Linked DNA regions of Rhodoligotrophos appendicifer. The protein of the gene in region 2 interacts with the protein of the main gene of each other region in a pairwise test. Links are inferred from orthologs where the notes say so. Each region holds a gene or a part of one and is shown on either strand. Other genes may lie near its edges.

Region 1 (5,675 bases), on a different replicon or contig from region 2:
GGTCCTGAAGACGCCCGACATCCTCGAGTATGGCCGAAACCTCGCCCTTGATGAGCCCGGTCTGCTCGCGCATTCGGACATCTTTGAACACCGCCTGCAGGGTCTGGACGACGAGCATCATGATGTTGGGCGAGGCGATGATCACCCTGGATCTGTGCGCGCGCTGGATGACGTCCTCAAAATGCTCGTAGAGGTCTGCGTAGAGCGATTCCGAGGGGACGAACATGATCGCAGTGTCATGTGTCTCTCCGGCAATCAGATATTTCTGGGCGATATCCCGGATATGCTTGCCCACATCCTGGCGCAGACGTTGGGCCGCAGCGCGGATTTCCATGTCGTCACGGCCGGCCTTGAGGGCATTGAAAGCCTCCAGCGGAAACTTGGCGTCGATGACCAGCTTCAACCCGGTCTCTGGCAGGTCGACCAGACAATCCGGACGCATCCCGTTGGAGAGCGTCCCCTGCATCCGGTAGGCGTCCATGGGCAATCCGTCGCGAATGATCGCCTCCATTCGCGCCTGTCCGAAGGCGCCGCGGGACTGCTTGTTCGACAGGATATCCTGGAGACCGACGACACGCGTCGTGAGCTCGGTGATGTTCTTCTGCGCCCGGTCGATGACGGCGAGGCGCTCGTTGAGGAGGCTCAGACTGTCGCCCGTTCTTTTGGTCACCAGGTCCAGTCGCTGATCGAGGGTGCGCGAAAGATGATTTTCTCGGCTCGCGCTGGCCTCGGCGAAATGGCGTAGTTGCCCGGCCATGTCGGCGAGACGAAGCTCCAGGGCCTGTTCCCGGGCCAGACTCTGGGCATCGAACGGCAAATTCCGCCGACCGGCGCGCCATGCGAGGATGGTTATGGTGATGAGAAGCACCAACACCGAAGCCGCGATCCCGGCTGCAACTTGACCGTAAGTGATTGAGACGCCACCGAGAATGGCCAAGGTCTGGTTGGGTTCGAACATGGCGCCGACTGTACCAGATTCGCGCCAAGTGTATAGACCAAAGCAGGAACATCAGCAGCGAATATGACCGGTTTCCGCCGAAAAAGAACCACATTGACCCTTCACCGCAAGTCGCCTATCTCAGCGGTGGAGATTGATATGACCATCCGCCCGATCATTGAACTACCCGACCCATCCCTGCGCGAGGTCTCGAAGCCGGTCGCGGAGATTACGGACGAGACGCGAACGCTCATCGCCGACATGTTCGAGACGATGTATGACGCCGAAGGGATCGGCCTGGCAGCTGTCCAGATCGGGGTCATGCAGCGGTTGTTCGTGACCGATATAGCGCGGGACGAGGAGAGCCCTCAGCAGCTCGTCTTCATCAATCCGGAGATCGTCTGGTCCTCGGAGGCCGGCGAGGAATACGAGGAAGGCTGCCTTTCCATTCCGGAGCAGAAGGGCCTCGTGACCCGTCCATCTGAGGTCAAGATCACGTTTCTCGATCGTGAGGGTGCCTCGCAGGAGATGCATTGCACCGGGTTGCTGGCTATTTGCGTCCAGCATGAGTTGGATCACCTGAACGGCGTTCTCTTCATCGATTATCTCTCGCGGCTCAAGCGCGAGCGGATCACGAAGAAATTCGCCAAAGCCCGTCGCCTGGAGGGCACGAGCTGAGCGCCGGCCCGCGCAGCCTGCGCGTGATCTTCATGGGAACCCCGGGATTCTCCGTCCCGCCGCTGGCCGAGATTCTGTCGCAGGGTCATGAAGTCGTCGCCGTCTATACGCAGCCGCCACGTCCAGCCGGTCGGGGTATGGGAGTTCGCAAGTCTGCAGTGCAGAGCTTCGCGGAATCCCACGGCTTGACGGTCAGGCATCCGGCATCGTTGAAGACCGAGGCGGAACAAGCCGAATTTGCGGCGCTGAGGCCCGACGTGGCGATCGTCGTCGCCTACGGTTTGCTGTTGCCCCAAGCGATACTGGATGCGCCTGTTCAGGGCTGCCTGAATATCCACGCCTCGCTCCTGCCACGCTGGCGGGGAGCCGCGCCCATCCAGCGGGCGATCATGGCGGGAGATCCTGAAACGGGCGTGTCGATCATGCGCATGGAGGCCGGTCTCGATACAGGCCCTGTCTGTCTGTCGGAGCGCGTGCCCATCGAGGCGAGCACAACGGCAAGCGAGTTGCATGATACGCTGAGCGCAATGGGTGCCAGCCTGATCGGCAAAGCCTTGACGATGCTGAGCGAAGGCTCCCTTCACTGCACACCGCAACCCGAGGCGGGCGTCACCTATGCCCGCAAGATCGACAAGGCCGAGGCGCACCTGAACCTGGAGTTGCCGGCAGACCAGGTGTTACGCCATATCAACGGCCTGTCACCGTCGCCGGGCGCCTGGGTGATCATCGGTCCCCAGGGCGCGGCCTTCCGCCTGAAGCTGCTGAAAGCGGAAATCTCGCCGGAGAGCGGCGTGCCTGCGACAGTGCTCGACGACAGGTTGCTCCTGGCATGCGGCACGCAAGCCATACGGCCGCTCGTGGTGCAGCGCGAAGGCAAGGGGCCGATGGCATTGGCCGACTTCCTCCGCGGCACCAGCATCCAGCCCGGCAGCATGGTCCGCTAAAGTGTCGGCGCGGGCCTGAAAATCAGACCGCGCGAACTTCCTCGACTTCCGGAATGAAGTGGCGGAGCAGGTTCTCGATCCCATGCTTCAGCGTGGCGGTCGAACTCGGGCAACCCGCGCAGGCGCCTTCCATGTTCAGGAACACGACCCCGCTGCGATAGCCTTGGAAGGTGATGTTGCCGCCATCCTGGGCCACCGCCGGCTGCACCCGGGACTCGAGAAGCTCCTTGATGGTCTCGACGATCTCCTCGTCCCCATCATCGAAGAACTCGCCTTCGGTGCTCTTGGCCTCCGATCCTTCGTCGATGACCGGCTTGCCGGAGAGGTAATGCTCCATGATCACCCCGAGAATGGCCGGCTTCAAGTGCTGCCATTCACCATCCGCCTTGGTGACGGAGATATAGTCATCAGCCAGGAAGACGCCGGTGACGCCACCGACCTCGAACAGCCGGCTCGCCAAGGGAGACACGGCCGCATCGTCTTCGCTACGGAAATCCCGCGGGTCGCCGGGCAGAACGGTCCGGCCGGGAATGAACTTGAGCGTCGCCGGATTGGGGGTCGCTTCCGTCTGAATGAACATGCTGAAATCCTTGGCTTGGCAAAGTTCGGTTGCCCCTAAGATAGGAACGGCGGCGCGCGAAGTCCAGGCATAGCGGGGCCTCGAACTCTCCCGCGATCCGGTTGCGTCACAATCGAGCTCCGACCGAAATACCGCCCCCCACCAGACACATTCACCCGCTCATCTGCCCACGACAGCAATGGGGCAAAGATGAAGCCTAACCTGATCCTAAAAGGACTGATGATTGCCGCGATCACGCTGAGTGCGAGCCCGTCGCTTGGCCACGAAACCTGTGACCTGGGCACGCCCGAAGAGATCGTCTTCTACAGCGACTCTCCTGATCCGGAGCCGACCTTCTTCGAGCGGGTCGCGGGCTGGTGGAGATTCTGGTTCCACGAGCCGATCCCCAAGGAGCGCACCGAAGTCTACCTTCGGAAGTTTGCCGCCGATCCCAGCTTCACGGGAATCGAGCTGACCGGGATGGAGGTCACCTGCGGACCCGACCAGCTGACGCTTTTCAAATTAACAATGCTCCGCCAACCCAACGAGGAAATTGTATCGCATCATAAATTTGTATTTTCCAACACCATGGAGACGTTACGAAATAAACGGCATTCATTTGTCAATGAATGGGATGTTTACGGAGGCATAATATCCAAAAACACCCGCCGCTATGTTTTTAGTCGGAATGAATCAACGTTTGGAAGCTGCAGAGATGACTATAACAGTGTATACACAGTTGGTATTTGTCACTTTTACTCAAAGTTCGATAACTTGAAGATTGAAACATATATTATTGGCCAAAGACATGCCGATGATATTAGGAAAAACAAACATACAATAACAGAGAAGTTTGACTTTATTATAGATTCAATCTCAATAGACCTTAGGTAACAAGGTGTTACATGCAAACTAGTTCTAGTTATAGTAAAACTCACCACAGATCAATGACCAGTGACGAACACAAAATATTAGAATTCCTTAGTGAGAATTATCCAGAAGCTTCCTATCATTATCTATTTTCGATCACAGAAGAAACTTTTGATTCGAATGCTTGGTTTGCTCACGCCCGTTGGATAAACGCTGGAGTGGGCCCCGCGGCAGCATTTACCTACGCCAAAATACTTCATGCCTCCGTCGTTTTAGGGAGAACGTTGGATTCTACAGTCATCTCCAACGATATCCGAACTGATGTAGTTCAAAAAATACTTGATAGAAAATCCATCCCAACTCTCCATCAACTTCTTGAAAATGACGCTTCCGTAGTTGTGAACGGCCACAAAATTCCGAAACATCTCTGGGTTGGGAGGAGCATTTTATCTGAACTGTTTCTCGATGGTGATCAGGACACCTATGGCGACAACGCGAGCGATATAGCGCATGGCGTGGTGTCGGATCTTCTCGGAGGGTTGGCGGCATTCGGCCACGGCATCGCCCGGGGCCAGAGGCAAGACATTCTTCCTCAGATGATGATCGATGACCCGACCACCGAGAGCCACCATCTGGTGAAGTGGGAAAAGGCGATCGCTGAAGCTTATGTCGAAACGGGCGTGCCGCGCCCGGCCAGAGGCGACGCAAACGCAGCGCCGACCGAAAGGTCATGGTCCCAACTGATTGGCGACACTCTCGACACAGTGGAGCGCAACGTCGGCGACGTCTTCGATGAGATCGAAACAGTCGTGAATCACGTTACCAATAACAAGGATGAGTATATCGCTTTGCTGGGGACGCTTGGCGATGAGTTGCGGCTATTCAAGGACAGGCTTGAGGGCTCCACACCGGAGATGGCAGTCGGTGCCGGGACCACTCCCCTGCTCACTCATCAGCCCGCATCCGAAAGCAAGGCTGATGCGGAAGCCGCCAGCCCGCCCGGCATCTTCAAGACGGCGCCCATAGAACCCTTTCAACAGCCACAGGTGGAGCTGAAGGGCGACGCCGAGGCCACCGCCGCTCCTCTTTCTCCGACTCAATCCTACCCGCTCGGAAAGGAGTCGGCGCTTCCCGCAACGGTTGAGGCCATACCTGTATCGGCGTCGGCCCCGCCGGCGGCGGATGCGGCCCCCGAGCCCAAGACCCAGCCGACGCCGCGGCCTTACCATATCCTCGACTTGGCGCTCGAAGAGTTGTTTTCACCCGAAGCCTCCGCCTCACCGGCGAGGCCCGACACTGCCTCGCCGCACTCTGCCGCCCCGACTCCGGCCGACCCCGCCCCGATCGAGGAGCGGGCATATGTCGAAACCTCTCCCGAGAAATCCATCCACTGCAGGTTCAACTCTCTCGAACCCAGGTGCCAAACCAACCCCAATTACAATCCCGTGCACGTCCCGTCCGTACACATTCCCAAGAAGCCCAACTTCGCGCCCCCGAAGCCGGTTGCTCCCATCAATCCGCTTCCGGGTTTCAATCCCCGCCCGGGCTGGATGGAGCCGAAATGGGTACCGCCACATGAGACGTCCTCCGGAAGAGGCATGGGCACGTTCGGGGGGAGTAACGGCGGCGGAGGCACCGGCGAAGTCCGTTGGGTGCCGGATCAGAGTTGGAAGAGCAGTCCGCCGAT
Region 2 (7,830 bases):
CTCGAATTCGAGAGGCGACGAGTTCCACGCCCCGGGTCCGAAGAGATGCAGCATGCTCAAAGCCTGCTACCGCGATGCAAAGCCTAGTCGCGTCCAGGTCATCATTGGCGGTTCCGGGTCGAGGCCCTCTCCGTCATTCGCGAAAAGACATGCCGAATGAACGAGGAACACGGGCCCGATTCCTCGAATGATCTGAGGCGCATGGAGCAGCAGAGCGAGAGGCTGCTCACGGGCGACCCTGCGCAGCCTGAGTATGACGACAGCGATCCCGCCACGATCTGGGGCAAAAGGTTGGGACGTGGCCTCAGCGTGGTCCTGGCCGCGTATCTGCTCTGGCACCTCTATTCCACCTATGCCGGCGGGTAAGGACACTTGACCGCGCGCAGCTAGGCGGGCAATACCCCATCATGTTTCCGGAGAATGCTTCATGGACAAATTCGTCGAACTGACAGGCATTGCAGCTCCCTTGCCGATGATCAACATCGACACGGACCAGATCATTCCTAAGCAGTTCCTCAAGACCATCAAGCGCAGCGGCCTCAAGGAAGGATTGTTCTTCGATTTGCGTTTCGAAGACGATGGTTCGGAGAAGCCCGATTTCGTGCTGAACAAGCCGGCCTATCGCAATGCGCAGATCTTGGTCGCGGGAGAGAATTTCGGATGCGGTTCGAGCCGGGAGCATGCCCCCTGGGCGCTTCTCGATTTCGGCATCCGCTGCGTCATCTCCACCTCGTTTGCGGACATCTTCTACAACAATTGTTTCAAAAACGGGGTGCTGCCCATCGTGGTGTCGCCGGAGGATCTCGAGAAGCTGATGGACGATGCCAGCCGGGGGTCCAACGCGACCCTGACGATCGACCTGCCGAACCAGGTCATCAAAGGGCCGGATGGCGGCGAGGTCCACTTCGAGATCGATCCCTTCCGCAAGCAGTGTCTCATCGAAGGTCTCGACGATATCGGTCTCACGATGCAGAAGGACGCGTCCATCGGAGCCTATGAGCAAAAGGCGCATGCGAGCCGCGTCTGGCTGTAAGACCCTGACATCACCACTGCCCAACACATCAAAAAAACGCCCATAACCGCGCAGGATCCTTCCATGCCCACATTCAATATACTCATGCTTCCCGGTGACGGCATCGGCGTGGAGGTCATGGCCGAAGTCCAGACCCTCATCGACTGGTTCAATCACCAGGGCATCGCCCGGTTCGAGGTCGAGCAGGACCTCGTGGGCGGCAGCGCGTATGACGCCTATGGAGAGGCTATCTCTGAAGCGGCGATGGATCTGGCGCAAGCCTCCGACGCCGTGATGTTCGGCGCCGTCGGCGGTCCCAAGTGGGATGCCGTGCCTTATGAGAAGCGGCCGGAGGCCGGCCTGCTGCGGCTGCGGAAGGATCTTGGGCTGTTCGCCAATCTGCGACCGGCGATCTGCTATGGGGCCTTGGCCGACGCGTCAGCGCTGAAACGAGAGCTGGTCGAAGGGCTCGACATCCTGATCGTGCGCGAGCTGACCGGCGGCGTCTATTTCGGCGAGCCGAAGGAGATCGTCGATCTGGGCAACGGACAGAAGCGGGCGGTGGACACGCAAGTCTACCAGACCTTCGAAATCGAACGGATCGTGCGGGTGGCCTGCGAACTGGCGCGGACACGGAGGAAGAAGGTCACCTCCTCGGATAAGAAGAACGTGATGAAGTCCGGCGTGCTGTGGGACGAGGTCGCGCGGCAGGTGCATTCGCGCGAATATTCCGACATCACCTATGAGCACATGCTGGCCGATAATTGCGGCATGCAACTGGTCCGGCAGCCGAAGCAGTTCGACGTCATCGTGACGGACAATCTGTTCGGCGACATGCTTTCCGACGTCGCGGCGATGCTGACGGGCTCGCTTGGCATGCTGCCCTCGGCTTCGCTTGGGGCGCCTGACGAGAAAACCGGCCGGCGCAAGAGCATGTACGAGCCGGTGCACGGTTCGGCGCCCGACATCACCGGCCAAGGCATCGCCAATCCGATCGCCACCATTGCGTCTTTCGGAATGGCCCTGCGCTACTCCTTCGGCATGGGCGAGTGGGCAGACAAGCTGGACCAAGCGATCGCAAAGGTGCTGGACCAGGGCCTGCGCACTCGGGACATCATGCAGTCAGGCATGCGCGAGGTCTCGACCACGGAGATGGGAACGGCGATCAGGCAGGAGCTTGCCGCTTCAGCCTGAGTTGCCGCCCTCGCATCAGAAGCGGTAACTCGCCTGGGCGAAAGCTCCATAGCGCCAGTTGACGAAGTCCTTGCGATCGCTCCCATGCACACTGGGAACGGGAGCCCTATCGTCGCGGTCGGCAGACGCATACCAGTATCGACCGCCGACGCCCACTTCCCAGCTTTCATCGATGCGCCATGTCGCGACGAGCTGGAGCTGAGCGCCCATGCCTGCACCCCTTGCCAGAAAGTTCGGGAATGGGGGCCTTCTGAAAAAGTGGCTGTCGTCAGCCTTCAGAAACAGAAATGGCAAAAAGGCTGCCTCACCGGAAAGCCCCAGCCCGTTGCCGAGATCGATCGCAAACTCCGCTCCTATGCGCGGACCAAACCAAAGGCCGTCATTCCGGATCAAGCGATTTGCAAAAGGTACGGCCACTTCACCCGGTTCAAAAGAAGGAACCTCCTCGCCGCCGAACTGCTCCAAGTGGCTGTTGATCGCCGCGATGGCTTCGCCTGCGCGGTCGTCGACGGGGTTGGCGATCATTCCATATGCGTCCAGCACCTCATTCCAGTAGGTAAGACCCGCAAAACCGCCAAGCCGGATGCCGGGGTACCTCGCAAAGGGAACCCCTCTGTAGCCGAGATCCAACGCACCATAAACAAGACGGCTCCCATCCGTGGCCGAGCCTGCATTGATGTTCGACGTGGTGTCCGACCATGTGATCATTCCGCCAGCCAAGCGGTAGTAATCTTTGTCGCGGAACGTTCCTGAGGTGATCATCCCGAGGCCCATGAAGCCTTTCAAAACGAAACCACTCCGTTCACCACGGAAGAATGTTTCAAGGCTCGAGGCATTTAGGTCGGTGTAGTCGAGCGTGGAGCCTCCCCAATCGCCAGGATTGCTCAGGGAGGTCCTTAATGTGCCGGTGCTGTACCAATACCGAGCCCCGACCTCGAATACCGGTTTGGTCATGCCAGGATCCCGAAGAGCTGGTTCGGCCGCTGCTGCGACGGTGTGAAAAGCTGCAAGAAAGACAATTATCGACTGTTTCAATGAGGCCTCGTAACGCGAAGAAAATATGCGTCGTGCATTGCAGTCGTGCATGGCGCAATTCCGGCGGGGACGGGCCACTCCAGAGACCGGGTTAGTCCTTTTCGTGCCGACACCCCCCAAGGTCGCGCTGGTCCTTGACAACGACCCGCCGCTCATGCACGAAGCTGGGGTCCCGCGCGCGTTAACGCGGGTGTTCCGGGCTGGGCATGTCGATGAGCAACCTGCACATCATTTTCACGACGAAAACGACGACTGCCAAACGCGCCGTCACAAAGACGGGCGCGTAACGCTGCCTCTTCCGCAATCTCTCCCGGCGGGAGAGACGCACTGGGCCAGTCCGATGGCCTGTTCCGGGAGAGAGCGCTGCCTATTAGGAGAATTCACATGGGCTACAAGGTTGCAGTTGTCGGCGCCACCGGAAATGTCGGCCGCGAGATGCTCAACATTCTCGACGAGCGGGAATTTCCCGTCGACGAAATCCATGCCGTCGCCTCGCGGCGGTCGCAGGGCGTCGAGGTTTCATTCGGCGACCGTACGATCAAATGCCAGGATCTGGAGCATTTCGATTTCTCAGGGATCGATTTCTGCCTGATGTCGGCCGGGTCGGCCGTATCGAAGGAATGGTCGCCGCGGATCGGCGCAAAGGGCGCCATGGTCATCGATAATTCCTCTTGCTTCCGCTACGAGCAAGACGTGCCGCTGATCGTCCCCGAGGTCAATGCACAGGCGCTCGAGGCCTATATGGCGCGACCCAATCGGCGCAACATCATCGCCAATCCCAATTGCTCGACCGCACAAATGGTGGTGGCCCTGAAGCCGCTGCATGACGCGGCCAAGATCAAGCGTGTGGTGGTGTCGACCTATCAGTCGGTGTCGGGTGCCGGCAAGGACGCGATGGACGAGCTGTGGAACCAGACAAAGGGCAAATATGTGCCCGGGCAAGAGGTCGATCCAGCCAAGTTCACCAAACAGATCGCCTTCAACGTCATCCCCCATATCGATGTCTTCATGGAAGACGGATATACGAAGGAAGAATGGAAGATGGTGGTCGAGACGAAGAAGATTCTCGATCCCCGGATCAAAGTCACCGCCACCTGCGTCCGCGTGCCGGTCTTCGTTGGACATTCCGAGGCGATCAACATCGAGTTCGAGAACCCGATTTCCGACGAGGAAGCGCGCGAGATCCTGCGCGAGGCGCCCGGCGTTCTGGTCATCGACAAGCGTGAGGCCGGCGGCTATGTGACGCCCGTCGAGGCCGTGGGAGACTACGCCACATTCGTGAGCCGAATCCGGGTCGATCCCACAGTCGATAACGGACTTGCGCTCTGGGTGGTTTCGGACAATTTGCGCAAGGGAGCGGCGCTGAACAGCGTGCAGATCGCAGAGGCGCTGGTCAATCGCGGATTGATCCGGAAGGCCGCTTGAGGTTTACCCCCCTCCTCATCACGAGGAGAGGGGTTCTTCGTGAGGGAACCGATCCACCGCTCCTGGTTTAGTTAGTTTTCGGCGGAGCGGAGCGGATGCAGCAAAAGACCTCAAGGAGCGCGAAGAAAGCACCCATCGGGCGGAATGCCGCAATGCTGCGGCTGACCCCGAGGATCTATGGCTTCAATCCCCTGCTCGCGGGGCCTGCCTCCTCATGGGGTTCGCAATTTCAGCGGATCGCAGCGATGGGCTTCGACGCCCTTCATATCGATCCCTCGTCAACGGCGCCCTCACCCGGCTTCTTCGAAATCGGCATCGAGCCTCACGACCTTCATCGGCTGGTCCGGGGCGAAGATCAGAGGACGCCCGAGGACATCCTGGCCGGCGTCGTGGAGCAAGCGGGCCGCGAGGGGCTCGCGGTCCTGGTCGATATCGCCATTGCACCGGAGGAGCCGGCGCGGCTGGATCTCTTCGGAGACCGGGCAGAGGAAAGCCTCAGCCACATTGCCGAACAGATCACCAGAGCGAAAGAGATGGGCGTGGCCGGCTTCCGCTGCCGACGGGCCCATGCTGTGCCGGCATGGATCTGGAGCCGGCTGAAGCAGCAGGCCGGGGACGCGATCCTCATTGCGGATACACTCCCGGCCGCAATCGATACGACGCTGAGTGTCTTGCAAGACGGAAGCTTCGATCTCGTCTTCAACAGCTCGGCGTGGTGGGATTTCCGGCAGGAATGGGCGTTCACGCAATATGACCAGCTGAGGCGACTTACTCCGACGATCGCCTTTCCCGAGGACGTCCGCACCGGACGCCTGTCCAGCAATTTCGGGCATTTGCCGGCCGCGGAGATCGAGCGTCTGTATCGGCAACGCTATCTGTTTGCGATCGGGTTCTCAGCGGGTGTCTGGTGCCCCATGGGATTTGAGTTCGGGCTGCGCAGTTTCCCGCATGCGGCCGAAGTCGAAGAAGGACACTGGGAGCGCCATGAGGCGGACAAGCAGTTCGACCTGTCGTCTTTCATAAGGGACGCCAATGCGCTGAAATCCTCACAGCCAGCGCTGGCACAGGAGCGACTGCTTCGGCCCGTGGTGGCACCCGACAATGCCCTTGCAGGTTTCCTCCGTCTCGATCAGGAGAGCGACACCGCAGCAGAGAACGCCGTCGTCGTGCTGATCAATCCCACGGGTTCCGCCCAGTCGGGCCCGGGCCTGGCAAGGATCCTCGCCGCAGCGGGCGGGCGGTTCGAGTCCTTCGATGACGTTACACCGAGCCGCTCCACGCCTTCCGATGTGCTGACGCCCCATGAGACGGTGCTGTTGCGGGGGGCTGCCGCGGCGATCGCCGCAGCTCGCCCGCATGAGCTGTCGATCGACGATCTGGCCGAAGAGCGCATTGCCATCGAGGCGGTGAGCCCGGAGATCGATTTTGGCCGGTTTCCAGCAAAACGCCTCGTGGGTGACGTGCTGACGGTCGAAGCCGACATCTTTTCAGACGGGCATGATGTGACTGCGGCCGCCCTGCTCTACAGGGAGCCTGGCGCAGACGCGTGGATCGAGACCCCGATGACCCATGTCATCAACGATCGCTGGAGCGGCAGCTTTCAACTCAGCAAGATCGGGCGCTACGACTATCGTCTCACCGGGTGGAAGGACAATTTCGGCTATTGGCAATACGAGGTGGGCAAGAAGCAGGCTGCTGGTGTGGATGTCGGACTGGAGCTTCGGGAAGGGCTGGCTCTCGTCCGGGAGGCCATGTCACATGCGGACGGACCCGAGCTCTCAGCACTGGAAGATCTCACCAAGGTCGCGCCAGAATCCGCCCAGATCGAAGCCTTGATGTCCCCGCAGACGATGGCCTTGATGCGGCTTACGGCGCCCCGGGCCAACCTCACAACCTGTGAGCGAACGCTGCAGGTGATCGTCGAGCGCCGGGCGGCGGCGGTTTCGGCGTGGTATGAGCTTATGCCGAGATCCCAGTCCGGCGACGTGAACAGGCACGGCACGTTCGACGACGTCATCAGCCGGCTGCCTTATGTGCGCGACATGGGCTTCGACGTTCTCTATTTCCCGCCGATCCATCCCATCGGCCGCAAGAATCGAAAGGGCCGCAACAACACGCTCACGCCGAGCGCGGAGGATCCCGGCAGTCCCTATGCCATCGGCTCAGCCGAAGGCGGGCACGATGCCTTGCATCCGGAGCTGGGAAGTTTCGAGGATTTCGAGCGCCTGGTGATCGCCGCGCGGGAGCACGGATTGGAGATCGCCCTCGACTTCGCGATCCAATGTTCGCCCGATCACCCATGGATCAAAGAGCATCCCGAGTGGTTCGACTGGCGACCGGACGGCACAATCAAGTATGCGGAGAACCCTCCGAAGAAGTATGAGGACATCATCAATGTCCATTTCTATCGTGGCGCCTATCCGGACCTCTGGTATGCGCTTCGGGACGTCGTGCTGTTCTGGGCCACCAAAGGCGTCAAGATCTTCCGGGTCGACAATCCCCATACGAAGCCTTTTCCATTCTGGGAGTGGATGATCCGCGAGGTGCAGGACCAGCACCCGGACGCGATCTTTCTCGCCGAGGCCTTCACTCGGCCCAAGGTGATGAAGCGACTTGCGAAGCTCGGATTTACTCAGTCCTACAGTTATTTCACTTGGCGAAACACGAAGTACGAACTGACCGAGTATCTCACCGAGCTCACGACTCAGGGGCCCGAAGACTATATGCGTCCCAACTTCTTCACGAATACGCCCGACATCAATCCCGTTTATCTTCAGACCAGCGGCCGCGCCGGGTTCCAGGCACGGCTCGTGCTGGCGGCGACGCTCTCCACCGTCTATGGGATCTATAGCGGCTTCGAGTTATGCGAGGCGGCTGCGCTCCCCGGGCGGGAGGAGTATCTGGATTCGGAGAAGTATGAGATCCGGGCGTGGGACTGGGAGCGTCCAGGGAACATCCGGGGCGACGTGGCGATCATCAACCGGATCCGGAAAGACAATCCTGCCCTTTGGGAGTTCGCCAATCTCAGGTTCCTGAACTGCTGGAACGACAACATCATCGCCTATTACAAGATCACGGAGTCCTTGGACAATTGCGTGGTCATCGCCGTCAATCTCGACCCGCACAATGTCCAGAGCGCTGCGATGGAAATCCCGCTGTGGGCC

What was found.
Region 1: the proteins of FKM97_RS19785 (region 2) and def interact in binary tests that used the Escherichia coli proteins (3 or more experiments, as listed by UniProt). The link is inferred for Rhodoligotrophos appendicifer from one-to-one orthologs.

What each region holds. Positions count from the first base shown.
Region 1 is NZ_VHKL01000001.1:184,716-190,390, forward strand. Bases 1-2,855 are described here. They hold def (peptide deformylase), read left to right. Parts: upstream 1-1,096; coding sequence 1,097-1,615; downstream 1,616-2,855. Other genes in these bases: FKM97_RS00850 (DNA recombination protein RmuC), read right to left, coding at 1-958; fmt (methionyl-tRNA formyltransferase), read left to right, coding at 1,633-2,559; FKM97_RS00865 (NifU family protein), read right to left, coding at 2,582-2,855. In the rest of the region: more of FKM97_RS00865, read right to left, coding at 2,856-3,139; FKM97_RS00870 (hypothetical protein), read left to right, coding at 3,329-4,012; FKM97_RS00875 (EF-hand domain-containing protein), read left to right, coding at 4,066-5,675. UniProt on the Escherichia coli protein: Removes the formyl group from the N-terminal Met of newly synthesized proteins. Requires at least a dipeptide for an efficient rate of reaction. N-terminal L-methionine is a prerequisite for activity but the enzyme has broad specificity at other positions.
Region 2 is NZ_VHKL01000009.1:144,546-152,375, forward strand. The notes cover bases 2,725-5,645. They hold FKM97_RS19785 (aspartate-semialdehyde dehydrogenase), read left to right. Parts: upstream 2,725-3,625; coding sequence 3,626-4,666; downstream 4,667-5,645. Other genes in these bases: FKM97_RS19780 (hypothetical protein), read right to left, coding at 2,725-3,292; FKM97_RS19790 (alpha-1,4-glucan--maltose-1-phosphate maltosyltransferase), read left to right, coding at 4,819-5,645. In the rest of the region: FKM97_RS19760 (hypothetical protein), read left to right, coding at 1-160; FKM97_RS19765 (hypothetical protein), read left to right, coding at 157-366; leuD (3-isopropylmalate dehydratase small subunit), read left to right, coding at 428-1,033; leuB (3-isopropylmalate dehydrogenase), read left to right, coding at 1,097-2,206; more of FKM97_RS19780, read right to left, coding at 2,222-2,724; more of FKM97_RS19790, read left to right, coding at 5,646-7,830.